Regions from separate parts of the Ralstonia condita genome, predicted to be linked through region 1. Evidence: predicted binding sites of a transcription regulator. Region 1 holds the regulator's gene; the other holds the start of a gene.

Region 1 (3,201 bases):
CCGGGTCGAGGTTGTTCTGCAGCATCCGGTAAGCCGCTTCGGTCAGCCAGCTCTTGCAATGCAGCTCGGTGCCGCGAGGGGCGCGGATTTCACGCGAGGCGTCGTAGCGCGGATCGTTGGTCAGGTGGGCAGCGTTGGTCGGGGCGTTCATGTGAGGTCTCCTGCGAACTCCTTTGTCATGGAGCGCATCTTATGTTGTATATACAACTTAGGCAAGAAAACTTTACAAGCTAAGAGCAAACCCTGATGATGACCACCATCCGCACATCACATCGGCCGCCCAAACCGCACCGCAAGCCACGTCCATGTCACACGACCCGTCCGCCAGCACGCCCGCCTTCCAGCGCATCAAGGAAGACATCCTCATGCGCATCCGCAGCGGCGAGTGGCAGGAAGGCGAGATGATCCCGGGGGAGACCACGCTCGCGCAGACGTTTGGCGTGTCGCGCATGACGGTCAATCGCGCGCTGCGCGAGCTGACCGCCGAGCAGATCCTCACGCGTGTGCAGGGGTTGGGGACGTTCGTCGCACAGCAGAAGTACCAGGCGACGCTGGTGGCGATCCGCAACATCGCCGAGGAAATTGCCGCACGCGGCCACCGGCACCGTGCCGAGCTGCACAAGCTGGAGCGCGCCCGCGCCAACGAAGCGATGGCCGCGTCCTTCGGCGTACCGGTGGGGCGCGCCCTGTTCCATTCGCTGATCGTGCACTTCGAGAATGACCTGCCGATCCAGGTGGAAGACCGCTGGGTGAATGCCGGGCTGGCCCCTGACTATATGCAACAGGATTTCACACAGACCACGCCCAACGCCTACCTCATGCGTGCCGCCCCGTTGCAGGGCGTGGATTACGGCATCGAGGCGCGCCTGCCGCCGCGCGAGATCGCCGAAATGCTGCAGATGGATGTGCGTGAGCCGTGTCTGATGCTGCGGCGCAAGACGCTATCCCAGGGCCAGGTCGCCTCCGTGGCAACCATGTGGCACCCGGGCGGGCGGTACCAGTTCACCGGGAGTTTCTAGGCGAGTCGTTGCGTTACGTCATGACCGCGTCGTACGGCGGCGGCGAGAATGCTGGGGGGGCTGCGTCCCGCCGCCCGGTGTGGACGCGCCGCGCCCCACGCTCAATACCGACCAAGGAGATCCCGTCATGAGTGGCGTGCCCGAATTCAAACCCCTGATCAAGGACGTGTCTGCACAGATGCGCAATCTGCGCGAAACGCAGCCAGAATTGATGACGGCCTTCAGTCAACTGGCTGCGGCAGGCACAAAGGATGGTGCGCTGAGCAAGAAGACGCGAGAACTGGTGGCGCTCGGCATCGCCATTGCGAGCCGCTGCGACGACTGCATCGGCTTTCATGTCCAGGCGCTCGTCAAGCTGGGCACGACCCGCGCGGAGCTGGAAGAAGTCCTGGGGACAGCGGTCTATATGGGAGGCGGCCCTTCGATGATGTACGCCACGCACGCCCTCGCCGCGTTCGAACAGTTCTCATCCTGAGCGGATCGCCGACGCACCAAACGCCGGCGTCAGCACCCAGCGCTCAATACTGGCTGAGCGTACTCGACAGCAGCTTGGCGGTGATGTCCACGATCGGGATCACGCGCTCGTAGGCCATGCGCATCGGTCCGATCACGCCGAGGGTGCCGACGATCTTGCCATCGACCTCGTACGGTGCGGTGATGACCGCCATGTCCTCGTGCGGGACGAGGCTGCTCTCGCCGCCGATGAAGATCTGGACGCCCTCTGCCCGGCTTGACACGTCGAGGAGTTGCAGCAGCCCGGTCTTCTGCTCGAACACCGCAAACAGGCGACGCAGCTTGTCCATCGACGATGACAGGTCCTCGACATCCAGCAGCTTGCGTTCGCCGGAGATGACCACGGGCTCTTCGTCAGACACGGCGCTACTGCCCGCCTCCACGGCCGCCTGCATCAGCGAAGTCATGTCAGCCTGCAGCACAGACAACTCGCCGCGCAGCCGTTCGCGCACGGTGTCAAAGGTCATGCCGCCGTAGTGCGCGTTGATGTAGTTGGCCGCCTCCACCAGTTGCGAAGGGGTGTACGGCGTATCGGTGTGGATGATGCGATTCTGTACATCGCCCTCTGGCGTGACGACGATGAGCAGGATGCGGGATTCGGACAGGCGAAGGAATTCGATCTGCCGGAAGGCGTGCGTGCGGCGCGGCGTCATGACGATGCCGGCAAATTGCGACAGATTGGACAGCGTCTGCGCGGCCGCCGCGATCACCCGCTGCGACGATTCCGCCCCATGCGACGCCAGTTGGGTGCGTACCTGTTCGGCGATCGCCCCGGCCATCTGCTGCACCATGCGGTCTTGCGAGCTGAGCACATCCAGCGGACTGGCCGTCAGCATGGTGTCGACGAAGAGACGGTAGCCGCGCGGCGTCGGCACGCGTCCGGCGGAGGTGTGCGGGCTCGCGATGAAGCCCATTTCCTCCAGGTCGGCCATCACATTGCGGATGGTCGCCGGCGACAGATCGAGCCCTGAGTACTTGGACAAGGTCCGCGAGCCGACGGGCTGCCCCTCGGCTATGTACCGTTCGATCAGGGTCTTGAGGAGGATGGTGGCGCGCTTGTCCATGATTTTTCAATTTTACGCAAATTCGACGCCAATCTGCGCGTGACGCAGGCGTTTCTCGCCAAACAGGTTCAAACGTGGCGAGGGTCATATTGATATGGTGTAATGCGCGCATGTCGATTCCCCCGTCTACCGTGGCCCCGCAAGCTCCCGCCGCCTCGCCTTCGCCTGCCTCGCCGTTCAAGACTGTCGCGCTGGTCGGCCGGTATTCGGCCGCCAACATCGCCGGCCCGCTCATGGAGTTGGCTTCGTGCATAGCCGGTCGCGGGCATGACATCGTGTTCGAGCGTGAAACGGCGCTCAATATCGGTGTCCAGGATTACCCTGCCCTGCCGCCCGAAGAGATGGCACGCCATGCCGACGTGGCCGTGGTGCTCGGCGGCGACGGCACACTGCTCGGCATTGGACGACACCTGGCCGGCGCCAGCGTGCCCGTGATCGGCGTGAACCACGGTCGGCTGGGTTTCATGACCGACATCCCGTTCGAAGACGTGCACACCGTGCTGCCCGACATGCTGTCCGGCCGCTACGAGGCCGAGATGCGCGCGCTCCTGCAGGCGCAGGTCGTGCGCGACGACGAAGTCATCTTCTCGGCCCTGGCCTTCAAC
Region 2 (3,201 bases), on a different contig from region 1:
CGTCAATTCGACCAACGGCAATGCCCGTTGGACGGCCAGTCTTGCCCGCTCAATCAGGGCCTCGTCCTGCAGGCGGTAATCCACGAAATCCTTGTCGGTCGCATAGACGCCCAGCGGCAATGTGCGTGCCTGGAAAAAGCTGAACAGCGGCCGCAACTGGTGGTCGATCACCAGGGCATGGCGCTCACTCCCGCCAGTGGCTGCCAACAGAACGGGTTTGTCGATCAGGGCGTCCTGGTGGATGAAGTCGAAGAAATGCTTGAACAGCCCGGTGTAAGAGCCGCGGTAGACGGGCGTTGCCACCACCAGGACGTCAGCTTGCTCGACCGCCGCGAGTTCCCGCTCCACCGTATCGGGCAGTTGGGATCGCCAGACCGCGCCGGCAAGCTGTGGCGCGAGTTCGCCCAGTTCGATCAGGCGTTGTTGGCACGGAACTTCGTCGGCGATCAGATCCAGCAGGTGCTCTGCCAGGGCTGCAGCCTTGGAGGGGCGTTGCAGTCCGCCGGAAACCGCTACTACTCGAAGTGGACGTGTCATTTTTTTTTCTTTCAGATGGCTGCGATCGAACAATCGGAACGCATGGTATTGATGTGGATCAATGAAGTAAAATGGTTTTATTTCACAAATTCATGAATAGGAATCATGTGAATGCTTGAGCGCATCCACCTCAGCATCGTTCAGCAGGTCGAGAAGCAAGGGTCGTTGACGGCCGCCGCAGGCGTACTGAACCTGACCCAGTCGGCCCTGAGCCACAGCATGAAGAAACTAGAGCTTCAGCTGGGCACCGACATTTGGCTGCGCGAAGGACGAAGCCTGCGCCTGACGCAGGCCGGCCAATATCTGCTGGCCGTGGCGAACCGGGTGCTGCCGCAACTGGATCTGGCCGAAGAGCGCCTCGGCCAATTCGCGCAGGGCGAGCGCGGGGCGCTGCGTATCGGCATGGAATGCCATCCCTGCTACCAGTGGCTGCTCAAAGTGGTGTCTCCCTATCTGGCCGCATGGCCCGACGTGGATGTGGACGTCAAGCAGAAGTTTCAGTTCGGCGGGATCGGTGCGCTGTTCGGCTACGAGATCGACCTGCTGGTCACGCCGGACCCGTTGTTCAAGCCGGGGCTGAAGTTCGAACCCGTATTCGACTACGAGCAGGTGCTGGTCGTGGCGCGGGGCCATGCCCTGGCTTCGGCGGCCTATGTGAAACCCCGGCAGCTGACCCGGGAAGTGCTCATCAGCTACCCCGTGGACATCGAGCGCCTGGACATATACAGCCAGTTCCTGTTGCCGGCCGGTGTAACGCCCAGGCGCCACAAAGCCATCGAAACCACCGACATCATGCTGCAGATGGTGGCCAGCGGCCGCGGCGTGGCCGCCCTGCCGCGCTGGCTGGTCGAGGAATACGCGGCCAAGATCGACGTGGTACCCGTGCGGCTGGGCGCGCGCGGCATCGCCAAGCAAATCTTCCTGGGCGCACGCGAAGCGGACACCGCCATTGACTACGTGCGGGCCTTCATTGAACTGGCCCGCCAGCCTGCAATCGCTACCAAGACTGCCATTGCCCAAGGAGCCAAGGGATGAACACCGATCGGCAAGCTGGGTGGTTACCGGGCGCGCTTGCCGTCATCTTCCTTCCATGAGGGTGGCGCTTTGAGCGGCCGATCGTTGCGTAACCCTATGAAATTGAAAGGAATGTTTGGTTCTGGTGTGCGCTGAGGCTCTGGGATGAGTTCGAAGCTGGGTGAACACAGGCCAGCGTTGCGTGAATCTCGACAAAAACTTCGGTTTCCCCCGTTCTTGAAATCGTCATACCCCGTCCCTATAATTAGCACTCGCCGGGCAGGAGTGCTAACAACGCCTCCGGTTCCCGATGCTTTCCCGATGCGCCGCGTTCTGCGGCGCGTTTTGTGAATAAACACTCACTTTGCATTGAGGAGTTGTGTATGAACCTGCGTCCTTTGCACGACCGCGTGATCGTGAAGCGCCTGGACAACGAGACGAAGACCGCTTCGGGCATCGTCATCCCCGACGCCGCCGCTGAAAAGCCGGATCAAGGCGAAGTGCTGGCCGTCGGCCCGGGCAAGAAAGACGACAAGGGCAATGCGATCGCGCTGGACGTGAAGGTCGGCGACCGCGTGCTGTTCGGCAAGTACGCCGGCCAGTCCGTCAAGGTGGATGGCCAGGAAGTCCTGGTCATGCGCGAAGAAGACATCATGGCCGTGGTGCAAAAGTAAGCACGCGCTCCGTCGCATCGCTTACCCGTAACCCAATCCTCATTGCCGGCGCCGCTGACTGAGCGCGCGGGCAACATCCAAAGATTTCGGAGATTCTCAAGATGGCAGCTAAAGACGTAGTGTTCGGCGACGCCGCACGTGCCAAGATGGTCGAAGGCGTGAACATTCTCGCCAACGCAGTCAAGGTGACCCTGGGCCCGAAGGGCCGTAACGTGGTGCTGGAGCGCAGCTTCGGTGGCCCGACCGTGACCAAGGACGGTGTGTCGGTCGCCAAGGAAATCGAGCTGAAGGACAAGCTGCAGAACATGGGCGCGCAAATGGTCAAGGAAGTCGCTTCCAAGACCAGCGACAACGCCGGTGACGGCACCACCACCGCAACGGTGCTGGCCCAGTCGATCGTGCGCGAAGGCATGAAGTACGTTGCCGCCGGCATGAACCCGATGGACCTGAAGCGCGGCATCGACAAGGCCGTGACGGCCGCCGTTGAAGAGCTGAAGAAGATCAGCAAGCCGACGACCACCAGCAAGGAAATCGCTCAAGTTGGCGCCATCTCGGCCAACAGCGATGAATCCATCGGCCAGCGCATCGCTGAAGCCATGGACAAGGTTGGCAAGGAAGGCGTGATCACCGTGGAAGACGGCAAGTCGCTGGCCGACGAGCTGGACGTCGTGGAAGGCATGCAGTTCGACCGCGGCTACCTGTCGCCGTACTTCATCAACAACCCGGAAAAGCAAGTTGTCCAGCTGGACAACCCGTTCGTGCTGCTGTTCGACAAGAAGATCAGCAACATCCGCGACCTGCTGCCGGTGCTGGAGCAAGTGGCCAAGGCTGGCCGTCCGCTGCTGATCATCGCTGAAGACGTCGAAGGCGAAGCCCTGGCAACGCTGGTGGTGAACAACATCCGTGGCATCCTGAAGACCGCCGCCGTCAAGGCTCCGGGCTTCGGCGACCGCCGCAAGGCCATGCTGGAAGACAT

What was found. Region 1 encodes HrcA, which represses chaperone genes, less so after heat shock. Its sites were predicted from a motif close to TTAGCACTCNNNNNNNNNGAGTGCTAA; they were not measured.
Region 2: groES (co-chaperone GroES) is a predicted target of HrcA. The motif match lies at 1,817-1,843, and genes of this name have one in related genera.

The regions. Positions count from the first base shown of each region.
Region 1 is NZ_CATYWO010000001.1:212,365-215,565, reverse strand. Features, by position in the region: gene hutU (urocanate hydratase) at 1-151, opposite strand, end outside; gene hutC (histidine utilization transcriptional repressor HutC) at 306-1,019, shown strand; gene R2N03_RS00955 (carboxymuconolactone decarboxylase family protein) at 1,147-1,494, shown strand; gene hrcA (heat-inducible transcriptional repressor HrcA) at 1,538-2,596, opposite strand; gene R2N03_RS00945 (NAD kinase) at 2,707-3,201, shown strand, end outside.
Region 2 is NZ_CATYWO010000004.1:316,393-319,593, reverse strand. Features, by position in the region: gene msuE (FMN reductase) at 1-537, opposite strand, end outside; gene R2N03_RS15295 (LysR family transcriptional regulator) at 649-1,572, shown strand; gene groES (co-chaperone GroES) at 1,935-2,225, shown strand; gene groL (chaperonin GroEL) at 2,327-3,201, shown strand, end outside.